DNA from 3 places in the Pseudarthrobacter kochi genome. Region 1 is predicted to be linked to each of the others. Evidence: predicted binding sites of a transcription regulator. Region 1 holds the regulator's gene; each other region holds the start of a gene.
The links. Region 1 encodes LexA, which represses DNA repair genes until DNA is damaged. Its sites were predicted from a motif close to TCGAACANNTGTTCGA; they were not measured.
Positions count from the first base shown of each region.

Region 2: the regulator LexA is predicted to act here: its motif matches at 2,264-2,279, upstream of ACZY0Y_RS13240 (DUF6504 family protein).
Region 3: the regulator LexA is predicted to act here: its motif matches at 2,241-2,256, upstream of ACZY0Y_RS03480 (shikimate dehydrogenase).

Region 1 covers NZ_JBVAYV010000003.1:52,468-56,376, forward strand. The annotation lists gene ACZY0Y_RS02410 (LysM peptidoglycan-binding domain-containing protein) at 17-526, opposite strand; gene lexA (transcriptional repressor LexA) at 886-1,635, shown strand; gene ACZY0Y_RS02420 (ATP-dependent DNA helicase) at 1,704-3,893, opposite strand; gene hflX (GTPase HflX) at 3,886-3,909, opposite strand, start outside.
Region 2 covers NZ_JBVAYV010000026.1:21,288-25,196, forward strand. The annotation lists gene ACZY0Y_RS13220 (sensor histidine kinase) at 1-873, opposite strand, end outside; gene ACZY0Y_RS13225 (VOC family protein) at 1,028-1,450, opposite strand; gene ACZY0Y_RS13230 (chorismate mutase) at 1,465-1,791, shown strand; gene ACZY0Y_RS13235 (hypothetical protein) at 1,796-2,182, opposite strand; gene ACZY0Y_RS13240 (DUF6504 family protein) at 2,340-2,672, shown strand; gene ACZY0Y_RS13245 (DNA polymerase III subunit alpha) at 2,669-3,909, shown strand, end outside.
Region 3 covers NZ_JBVAYV010000004.1:63,201-67,109, reverse strand. The annotation lists gene ACZY0Y_RS03485 (sugar phosphate isomerase/epimerase and 4-hydroxyphenylpyruvate domain-containing protein) at 1-1,258, opposite strand, end outside; gene ACZY0Y_RS03480 (shikimate dehydrogenase) at 1,258-2,139, opposite strand; partial or broken gene ACZY0Y_RS03475 (ATP-dependent DNA ligase) at 2,353-2,799, opposite strand; gene ACZY0Y_RS03470 (hypothetical protein) at 3,038-3,274, shown strand; gene ACZY0Y_RS03465 (MoaD/ThiS family protein) at 3,520-3,807, opposite strand; gene ACZY0Y_RS03460 (WD40/YVTN/BNR-like repeat-containing protein) at 3,814-3,909, opposite strand, start outside.

The DNA.
Region 1 (3,909 bases):
GACGGGGTCGAACGCGCTACTTGGACGGGATGAAGAGGGCCTGGCCCGGCACGACGCGGGCGGCGTCGAGGTTGTTCAGCTGGATGATATCGGTCACGACATCGCGGGGATCGCGCTCCGGCGCCACGGCTTCGGCGATGGCCCAGAGTGACTCGCCCGGCTGCACTGTCACGGTGACCGTGGGGGTCAGTGACAGCTCGGAGGCGGATTCCGCCGCTTTGGCGGGCGCGTTAAGGAAGCCGCTGAAGGACAGGATGAGGGCGGCCAGCAGGATCAGCGGCACGCCGATGAAGACGAAGCGTCCCCGCCGGGTGAGCTTGAGCGGCGCCTGCCGCACCCGCAGTGCGGGCGCTGCGGGATTGTGCCGGCGAATGGAACTGTCCCGGCTGATGGAGCTGTCCCGGCTGATGGAGCTGTCCTGGTTGGCCGGCGCATACCCGCCGACGGATGCACCGCCGTCGGGCCGGCCGTAGTTGCCGAATGCGTCGCGGCCGAAAGTGTCGTGAAACGCGCTTGATGCTGACATGAACTGAGCCCTCCTGGACCATACTGTGCCGCCCGGCGTACTCCACCTGCTTGCCGCCAACCGGTCTAACCTTCGAACAAAGAACCGAACGTCGCGCTGTGCCCGAGCAGTGCCCCAGCCTCAAACAGAGAATGACTAGAACACATATTCGAACCTTGCTTGTTCTGTTTTAGCACTTATTGACGAACATTGTCGAGACTCGCTAGAACAAATGTTTGAAAAAGCGGTGTGGCTGGCCTACGTTTGAGTCAAAGAACAACCACTTCTGCAGTTGATCAGCAGGGTCTGACATTTCAGGCCGGAAGTTCCCGGCATCCGCAGCCACGGCGGCCGGGCGGAACGGAAAGGCGTTGGCGAACATGGCAGCACAAGCCACTGGCGGCAGGGCCACCCAGCGAACCCCGCAGGCAGCCCGGCCCCCCAAGAGCCTCACCGTCCGGCAAAAGAAGATCCTGGAAACCATCCAGCGCTCGGTCACCGACAACGGCTATCCGCCGTCCATGCGCGAGATCGGCGACACCGTGGGACTGGCCAGCCTGTCCAGCGTCACCCACCAGCTCTCACAGCTGGAAAAACTTGGCTACCTGCGGCGCGATCCCAAACGCCCCCGGGCCATGGAAGTGCTGATGCCGTTGACCCTCGATGAGGGAACCCCAAAGATTTCCGGGGCCGCGAAGTCCGGCGGGCTGCGCACAGTGGGCGGATTGTCCGTGTCCGAGCTGGCCAGCGCCACCGACACCGCCATGGTGCCGCTGGTGGGCCGCATCGCCGCCGGCGGACCGATCCTGGCCGACCAGGTCGTGGAGGACGTCATGCCCCTGCCCCGCCAGCTGGTGGGCCACGGGGAACTCTTTATGCTCAAGGTCGCGGGAGATTCCATGATCGATGCGGCCATCTGCGACGGCGACTGGGTGGTTGTGCGCCAGCAGGGCGACGCCGTCAACGGCGACATTGTCGCCGCATTGCTGGACGACGAGGCAACAGTCAAGACGTTCCGCCAGCGCGACGGCCACACCTGGCTGCTGCCGCAGAACACCCAGTACGAGCCCATCCTCGGCGATCACGCCGTGATCATGGGCAAAGTCGTCTCGGTGCTTCGCTCCCTCTAGGACCGGTCGGCACCAGCACCGCAGCACTAGCAGCGGCCCGCGCGTCCCGGCCCCGCCCCCGTCCGTAGTCAGCTGGCTGGCTGGCCGGATTCTTTCGCGAGCCGTTCCAGGGCCGCGAGGGCGATGGCGGGGTCGGTGGTGGGCCAGAAGGGCGGCAGGGCAGCGCGGAGGAATCCGCCGTAGCGTTCGGTGGACAGCCGGGAGTCCAGCACGGCCACCACTCCCCTGTCCGTCGTTGTGCGGATCAGCCGGCCGGCGCCCTGGGCCAGGCGGATGGCGGCGTGGGTCGCGGAAACGCTCATAAAGCCGTTACCCCCGGCCTGGGCCACCGCGCGGGACCGCGCCGTCATCAGGGGATCATCGGGCCGCGGGAACGGAATCCGGTCGATCACGACGAGGCGGCAGGAGGCCCCGGGCACGTCGACACCCTGCCATAGGGACATGGTGCCAAAGAGGCAGGTGTCCGGTTCGTCGGCGAACTGCTTCACGAGCGCCGTCATGGTCGAATCCCCCTGGCACAGGATGCTCATGTCCAGTCGCGGCCGCATGGCCTCAGCGGCGTCCTCCGCCGCGCGCCGGGAGGAGAACAGGCACAGGGCCCCGCCGCCGGAGGCCCGGATCAGCTTCTCGAGCTCGTCGAGGGCTTCCGGAGAGGTGCCGCGGCCGGGTTTGGGCAGGTGCTTCGCAACGTAGAGGATGCCCTGTTTCGGGTATTCGAAAGGCGAGCCGACGTCGACCCCGGTCCAGCTGGGGGCGCCGGGTCCGACCAGGCCGAGACCGCCGGCAGCAGGTTCGAAGGCTGACCCGATCGCCAGGGTGGCCGAGGTCAGGATGACGGTGTGGTCCGCGAACAGGCCCTCACGGAGCCGTCCCGCGACGCTGAGGGGGGCGACGTTGATCAGGGCGGGCGCGGACTCGTCGGGCTGGGAGTAGCCCTGCTGTGGGTCGAAGGTGCTGTTCCTGGAAAACCAGACCACTTCGCGGTTTTCCCGCGCCGCCAGCAGCCGTTCGCACAGCTCCAGGATCACCATGAGGCGGGACCGCGCGAGCTGCCGGCCGCCGTCGGCCGTGTTGGCGCTGTCCCCTTTGGAGTCGGAGAGCGCCGCGCGGCAGGCGTCCCGCAACTGGTCCACGCAGTCCAGCTGTTCGCTGTTGAGGCCGTTGGGCATGAGTCCGCTGGGGACCCCTTCGATGGCGAGTTCGAGGTTGGACGCGGCGTTGTTCAGGGCATCAACGGTGATGCCGGTGTGCTTCCGTGCCCCGGACGCGGCGGCGTGCACCATCGCGACGGAGAGCTGGCCGGAGACGGCACCGGTCACCCGGTCCTGGAGTTCGTGGGCTTCATCGACCACCACAACGTCGTATTCGGGCAGCACGGCAAGGCCCTCGAAGGCGCTGACGGCCAGCATGGCGTGGTTGGTGACCACGACGTCGGCGTCCGCGGCGTTCCGGCGGGCCAGTTCGCTGAAGCATTCGGCAGCGAGCGGGCATTTCTGCGCGCCAAGGCACTCCATCGAGGTGACCGAGACCTGCCGCCAGGCGCGGTCTGTCACCCCGGGCAGGAGTTCGTCGCGGTCCCCCGTCACGGTGTCCTCGGCCCATTCGCGCAGCCGGACGACTTCCTTGCCGAGCTGGGACGAGGGTCCGCCCATCGCCGCGGCGAAATGCGGCACGGAGGTATCCTCGCCGAGCGAGAACAGCTGCCCTTCCGAGGGTTCTTCCGAGGGGAAACCGCCGTCGAGTTTGTGGCGGCACACGTAGTTGGAACGGCCCTTGACGAGGGCGATCTTAACGGGCCGTTCGAGCGCCGGGGTGATGGTCTTCAGCAGCCGGGGCAGGTCGCGGCCGACAATCTGGGTCTGCAGGGCCAGGGTGGCGGTGGAGACCAGGGTGGGCTTGTCGCTCACGAGCGAATGGGCGATGAGCGGAATCAGGTACGCCAGGGACTTGCCGGTGCCGGTTCCGGCCTGGACCAGCAGATGGTCGCCGCTGTCAATCGCGTGCGCCACCTGCCGGGCCATTTCGTGCTGGCCGTCGCGGCTCTGGCCACCCATGCCCGACACGGCACGGTCGAGGAGTTCGATGACGAACTCCTCGCCGGCCGGGCCGCCTGTCCTGGCTGAACGCTTTCCGGCGGATGCAGTCTCCCCGGCGTCCGTCCCGGCGGGGTCCACTGGTGCCGGGCCCTGAGTTGCCGGGTCCTCCCCCGCCGGATCGCCCGTGTCTGTGTCCGCCCCGGTCACCGCTGCCTCAGTCATTGCTGATGAACGAATC
Region 2 (3,909 bases), on a different contig from region 1:
CTGCGCCAGCCGGTAGACCGTCAGGTGCTGCATGGGCATCAGGTCCCAGGGGTGTCCCGCCATTTCAACCTGGACGGGCATGCCGATGGAACCCAGCCGTTCGGCCAGCAAACCAGGTCCTCGACCCCGTGGGCCGGCTGCCGACTCGGCGATGACCCTGGACGCTTCCTCGACGGATTCCGGTTCTGCGCGGTGGATGAAGCGTATTCCATCGGCCTGCGCCACGATGACCGTCAGTGAGTGGGCCAGGACATCATGCAGCTCCCTGGCGATTCTGTTGCGTTCCTGTTCGACGGCGAGTTCGGTCGCCGTCTCCCGGAGCCGGGCTTCCGCCGCAAGCTGTGCCCGCCGGCTCCGCGAGACATTGTTGACCGCCAGGCCGACGGCCCAGGCGGCGAGGTTCAGCGCGGCGAACGCCCCGAAGATCAGAAAAGCGTACGTAAGGGTTCGCAATATTCCGCGGCCGTACAGCTGGTTGCCGAAGATGAAATTGATCCAGGTCTGGTCGGTGAACCAGTTGACGGCGGTGATGCCGGCAAACACGACCGCGGCAACGGGAGGAACCCACCGGTTCCGGGTTTTCCAGCCGATCACGGCAAAAAAGATAACCATAGGCACGGCGGCGTAGCTCAGCACGCCCGAGAGCAGGACCGGAGGGAAGACCTTGACGCTCTGCAGGACCAGGGCGAGGAAGACAACCCCGAGGGCAGCGGCCGGCAGAATCTCGGCCACAGCGACGCCCGTGATGAGCGCCAACAGCAGGGCGCTGTTCTGGTCGAAATGGCGCTGCTCCAGGACAAGGAGTGTCCCCAGGAGCAACATGGCCGTTGCCGGTGCCGCGAGGAGCCGCAGATACGTGATGGTCGTGAACATGCCGTCACCCTAAGCGGGCCCCTGCGGCATTCCGGGCCATTTCGCGTGAGTTCAGACTGGAGGATGAAGAAGTTCGGCCGCACGGATGACAGGCCGGCCGCAGGGCTGGCTCAGCAGGATAGGAAAGAGACCGCCGGCGCTCGCGGTGGTCAGGTCAGAGCGTTACTTTCCCGCCGCCGTCGACCGCCCAGCTGGGATTGAAGGCAACCTCCCAGCGGTAGCCGTCGGGGTCGGCGAAGTACCCGGTATAGCCGCCCCAGGGCTGGGTCTTCGGCGCCGCGGTGATGGCCGCTCCGGTCGACTCGGCTTCCGCCATCACCCAGTCGGCTTCCGCGGCGCTGGCCAGGTTGTGGCTCAGCGTGATGCACGGAATGCCGGGAGGGGGATCGGTGGCGGCTTCGGCCTGCATCTGCCCGGCGTCCCCGAGGGAAAGGATGAGGCCGTGATTGGCCTGGATGAAGAGGACCTCCCCCCGGACTTCCCGGTGGACGGGCCAGCCCAGGCCATCTGCATAGAAACTGCGGGAGGCGTCGACGCTGCGGACACCGAGTGAAATTAAATCGACTCGTGGCTGCATCTTTCGATACTGTCATGGACATGTCCACAAATCACCAAGACGATAAAGCTGCCAAGGCCGACCGGGAACAGCTCGCCGCCGTGCGCGTGGCTGTTGACGAGGTGGACGAACAGATCGTGTCGCTGATCGGCCGCCGCGAACGCCTGATCCGGATCGCCGGGACCCTCAAGGCGGACAGCGCCGAGGTGCGGGCCCCCGGGCGTGTGGAACGGGTTATCGAACACGTCCGCGCCACTGCGGAACAGAAAGACATTGACGTTGACCTCGTGGAGAAGACCTACCGGGCAATGATCGACGCCTTCATCACACTCGAGCTGGAAGTCTACAAAGCCAGCTCCTAGTGGCCTAGAGGGCTTCCTCCACCGGGACGTTCGTCTGGTAGTCGCGGCCGTCGCAGTCGCTGAAGGCCGTCATGAGGTGGCCCTTGGCCAGGCCCATGACCGTGCTGAGCGGAAAGTGCCCGGTAATGGTGTTTCCGGAGTGCTCCACGCCCTTGAGGTCAAAGTTCTCCTCCGTGCCGTCGTGGCTGAAGCAGTAGAAGGACACTGCTTCCCCGTTCATGAACTCGATGCCCATTCGTCGCTGGTGTGAATGGTCCGGCGTTGCTGCCACAAGCCCCACCACGTAGGCGCCCTGACCCGGGATGTTTCCGTCTATATCGAACTTCGCCACCAGGGACGTGTCCTCGGCGGCGATGCTTACGTGCTTCAGGAGTGCGTTATGGGAGCTCATGGCTCAATCCTGCTACCTGTGCCTGCGTGCGTCCACCCCTGATCTAGGTTTTGCCGCGGCGCCGTCGTAGACTGGAGTTGTTCGAAGATATGTTCGAATAGCTACTGCCAGTTTTGGTACAGTTGGTTCTTAGAAACGGTGTGGTCCGGGAGGCGCGGTGGGCATGTTCAGCGAGTCGGTGGACGTCGTCTGCACACCCTCCGGCCAGCCCTTGAAGCTTGACTGGGCCGGCCGCCACTACACTGTGTGCGCGGAACCGGTCCGCTGGTACGAGCGGCGCCAATGGTGGGCGGAGGAACAGCGGGCACCCCTGGGGAGCGGCCCGGGACTCGTGGACCACGAGATCTGGCGGGTGCAGGTGCGCCCAGCAGATTCCCCTGAACCTGACAGCCTCACCCTCGACCTCACCCGGCATGTGGGCAGCGGACGCTGGCGCCTGCTGCGGATCCATGACGCCCTGCTCCCGGTCCGGAAGTCCGAACCGGCATGAGCTTCACGCATCTCCATGTCTCCACCGCCTTCAGTGCCCACTACGGGGTCTCCTGGCCGGATGAGCTGGCCGCCGCCGCGGCCGCGGACGGGGCGGCGGCGCTCGCCTGCACGGACCGCGACGGCCTCTACGGGACGGTCAAGCACTTGAAAGCCTGCATGGCCGCCGGGCTGGACCCGATCGTTGGGGTGGACCTTGCGGTCTTCGACGACGACGGCGACCTCCGCACCCAGGTGGGCGGGCGCGTCGTCGTCCTGGCCCACGGGCACAACGACGGCGCCGGCTACCGGGCGCTGTGCCGGCTGATCTCCGATGCGCATGCCCGCACCACGGGCAAGGCCGGGGGAGCGGTGCCCGTGGCCGTGACGCGCGCCGAACTGGCCTCCCGCACCCTGCACCCCGAAACCCTCAAGCCGGTGCTGACCGTGCTGATCGGTCCGGACTCCGACGTCGGACGTGCCATGGGCGGGAGGCGCTACCTGCGCCCCCGCACCCTGTTCAAACGGTGGCTCGATGCCATGCCGCCCGGAACGATCGCCGCGGAGGTGGTCAGCCAGCTCAGCCCGCCGGGGGAACCGCTCAGCACCGCCCACGCGGTGCGGATGCTCAAGCTTGCCGCGGAACAAGGGGTTCCCGCCGTCCTGACCAATGCCGTGCGGTATGTCGCCGAGGACGGGGCGGCCACCGCGGACGTACTGGATTCCGCCCGCACCCTGAAATCGCTCCCCGAACTCTCCGCCGCCCCGCTGCTCCAGCCCAACGGGCAGGGCTGGATGAAATCCGCGGCTCAGATGCTCCAGCTGGGCAAGGAGATCATGCACGCCGCCGGGTACGGCGCCGCGGACCTCAAGAGCCTGATGGCGCAGACCGGGGCGCTCGCGGACCGCTGCCGGATGGACCCCGTGACGGACATGGGATGGAAACAGCCAGTGGTCCCGGAAGCCTCCGTGATCGGCATCGCCGGGGACCCCCTCGTGGAGCTCACCCAGCGCTGCGAAGCGGGCATCAGCAGGAGGTTCCCGGGCATCACCGGCAAACCCGCCGGGGAGCTGCGCTCGCGGCTGGAGCACGAGCTGAGGATCATCGACTCCCTGGGCTTCGCCGCGTACTTCCTGACCGTGGCCGAGGTGTCCCGGATGATCCTGGACATGGGGGTCCGGGCCGCGGCCCGCGGTTCGGGGGCCTCCAGCCTGGTCAACTACCTGATCGGTGTCAGCCAGGTGAACCCGCTGCAGCA
Region 3 (3,909 bases), on a different contig from region 1:
AGATCTCGGTGGAGTCCGGGGCGGCGAAGCCCTGGAAGATTTCCTCGTCGGCCTGGCTCTTGCGCGGCACGGCAGGGGCCTTGAGCTGCTGGGCCCGGGCCGCGGCGATCACGGGGGAACCGACGTCGAAGCCCAGGGCGGAAATTGCAGGTGCCATGGCGGCCTGGGAGTCGCGGGATTCCTGGGAGGAGTCTTCGTTGATGATCACGCGGGCGTGGCCCATGGTCCACAATTGCACACTCTTGGTCCGGTGGCGCCCGTTGAACGCGAACCCCAGCTGGCCCAGCAGGGTTTCCAGTCCTGCGGTGTCCGCGGCCCTGACCTCGGCGAAGTTGAAGCCGGCCGGCTCGGCCACCTGCGGGAGCGTGGCCAGTTCCATCGGGTAACGGCGGCGGCCGGCCGTGCGGGTACCGGCGCCGGCGGCGCCGTTTTCGGCGGCTGGAGCCGCGTCCAGCCATTTGGCGGCCTGCTCCTCGAGCCAGATCAGCGACCGAATCGCATCCACGGCGGTGCGTTCGACGTCGGACTGGCGGAAGACGTCGTTGAAGACCCCCAGGGACACCGGGCCGGTGTAGCCGGCCCGGACCACGTGGCCGAGGAATTTGGCGAGGTCGAACTGCCCTTCGCCCGGGAAGACGCGGTAGTGCCGGCTCCAGGACAGCACGTCCATGGACAGCTTGGGCGCATCGGCCACCTGGACGAAGAAGATCTTCTCCGGGTTGAAGGCCTCGATCGGGGCGGTGTCCCAGTCGCGGGAGAGGATGTGGAAGGAGTCCAGGCAGGTGCCGAGGTTGGGGTGGTCCACCGTTTCCACGAGCCGGTGGGCGTGCTCGTAGTCGTTGACGTATTTTCCCCAGGCCAGTGCCTCGTCGGCCACCTTAACCCCGTGGTCCTGGGCGAGCGCGGCGAGCTGTTCGGCCCGGAGTCCGTCGTCGTCAATGCTGGCGGTGGCAACGTTGGAGCAGACCAGGATGGTGTCCATGCCGAGGCGGGACATGAGCCGGAACTTGGCCTCCGCCCGGCGCAGGTTGGCGGCGAGCACGTCCCCGGGCACACTGTCGAAGTCGCGGAACGGCTGGTAGAGATCCAGGCCCAGTCCCAGGTCGGCGGCCATCTTGCGGACGTCCTCGGGGCTCAGCGGGGACGTGACGAGGTCCTGTTCGAAAATCTCCATCCCGTCGAAACCCGCGCTGGCGCAGGCCTGCATTTTTTCCCGCAGCGTGCCGGAGAGGCAGACGGTGGCGATTCCGGTGCGCATCAGGCGGCCACCTCTTCGGCGGCGACGAGTGCCAGGAAGTGCGCGCGCATCCGGTCGGCGTCGGCCTCGAGGCCGGTGAAGATCCGGAAGGCGTCGGCGGCCTGCCCCACGGCCATCCGACCGCCGTCGAGCACGTCGCAGCCCTTCGCCCGGGCCTCGCGGATCAGTCGGGTCTCGATCGGGCGGTACACAATGTCCGCGACCCAGTGCCGCGATTCCACCAGGGACATGTCCAGCGGGACGCCGGGGTGGGCGGCCATGCCCACCGGGGTGCAGTGCACCAGGCCGTCGGCCAGCGGCATCAGCTGCGGCAGCTCCGCCGTCGTCCGGGCGGTGACCAGCTGGTCCGGGAAGAAGCCGGCCAGTTCGGCGGCGCGCGCCGCGCAGCGGGCAGGATCGGTGTCCACCAGGTCCAGTTCGCGGACCCCGGCGGTGAGCAGGGCGTAGGCGACCGCGGAGCCTGCACCGCCGGCACCCAGCTGCACCACGCGGTTCAGCTTGGCACCCGGCAGGCCCGTGGCCAGGGCGGCCGCGAACCCGGAGAAGTCGGTGTTGTGGCCAATGAAGCGGCCGTCCCGGATGGTCACCGTGTTGACCGCGCCGAGGCGGCGGGCGTCCGGAGTGACCTCGTCAAGGTGTTCCAGGACCAGCTGCTTGCACGGGTGGGTGATGTTCAGGCCATTAAAACCCAGGCGGTAGGCGCCGGTCAGGAGCTCGCCGACGCTCTGGCCGGGGAGTCCCGGCTCGGTGAGGTCGATGGGGCGGTAGAGGTACCGCAGGCCCTGCACGTCGCCTTCGCGTTCGTGCATCAGGGGCGTAAGGGAGGGCATCACGCCATCGCCTATCAGTCCCACAAGATAGGACTCTGCTCGACTGCTCATCCCTATAGCTCCTTTGACAACGGCACTCGGCGGGCGGGGGCGCACGGGGCGCCGGCCGCCGGCCGGGTGATGGGGATTACATTACCGCAGTTGTTCACATGTTGCACGATTGTTCTACTAGCGAACAGAGTGTGACGGCCCTAGGCCGTCCGGCTCATCACTGGGGCAGCCGCGCGGACAGCTCTGCCGCCGCTGCCTGGAGCAGCGGGACCAACTCCCGGCGAGCACGCGTTCCAGCGCCGCGCGCCGCTCGGCAAAGGGCCGCCCGGTGAGGTCCTCGTTGTCGAGGGCCAGCAGGTCAAACGCGACAAAACTCGCCGGGGTTTCTTGGGCCAGCAGCCGGACCCGGCTTGCGGCGGGATGGATCCGTTGCTGCAGCGCCTCGAAGTCGAGCCGGTCCCCGGCGGCGCCAACGAGGATGATCTCGCCGTCGAGCACGCAGCGCGGCGGCAGGTTTGCCTTTAGCGCCTCGACGAGTTCGGGGAAGTAGCGGGTCAGGGGCTTGCCGTTACGGCTGCCGATCTCCACGTCCCCGCCGTCGCGGAAAATAATGGAACGGAACCCGTCCCACTTCGGCTCGAACATCACCGGGCCAGGAGGCAGGGAACTCACGGCCTTCGCCAGCATCGGCGCGATCGGGGGCATCAGCGGCAGTTGCATGGGCCCCATTCTGGTCCCGCCATCCGCTGCCCGCCAGTGGACGCAGGCAGGGACGGCCGGGGACGGTTTTCCTCGACAACTGGCCGGCCGGCCCGGCGGGGTGCCGACGCCGGTAACGGCGCCGGCGCGGAACGCTTACCCGCCTCTTACCGCGCCGAAACGCGGCGGCAACATTCGCACACGACACTGGAAGTGCCGGCAAGAGCAGGCACCATTCTCCAGTCCGGGAGGCCCCGCCATGTTGAAGGAAGCCAAAGCCCATGTAACCCGCGTCCGCGCCCTGGAACAGCTGCACCGCGGCGACGAGATCGAGGCGCGCCTGAAGGTCGGCCCCAACTACGACGACGTTGTGATCCGCCGCGGCAGCGTCCAGGAAACCGCGCCGGGAATCGGCGTGGTGTGGATCATGGACCGGCAGTCCGGCACCCGGAAAGCCATCAACGCGGACGAATGCAGCCTTTGGCGGGTCGCCTGAGGCGGTGTTCGGGCGGGGCGCACCGTCCCCACCGCAGCGTTCGAGCGGGGCCGCGGGCGTAGTCAGTATGGACTGGCCGCGGTCAGGGGCGGCGCCAGGCGGCTCATCCTGGGTCCGGGCGCGCACGTGCGTATCCCCGCCACGCGCGCCCGGCCCGAGGGGGCCAGCAGTTCCGCCGTGATCGGGCCGTTTTCCCGTCTTGGCAGGAGCCTTGCTGGACGTTGGGGAGTGCCGGCAGGCAAAGCCTAGCCGCCGGCCACGGACTGGATGATCAGGACCTCCTGCCCCGGGGACACCTCCGTGGCCAGGCCCTGCAAGCGGCGGATTTCATTCCCGTTGACGTATATGTTCACGTAGCGTCGGACCGCCCCGGTCTCATCCCGCAACCGCCGCGACAGGGCGGGGTACTCCCCCGTCACCAGGTCCAGCAGCCCCTCCACCGTCACCGCCGTTGCGGCGGGGGCAGTCAGGAAGGCCTGCCCGCCGGCGAGTGTCTGGAGCACACTGGGCAGCACCACACTGATCCCGGCCACGGCGCCTCAGGCTTTCACGGCAGCGCCGGGCGCCGCGGCACCGGGGACGGGGGCCGGGGACACCGCCGCGGCACGCACGCACAACACGTCCGGCAGGTGCGA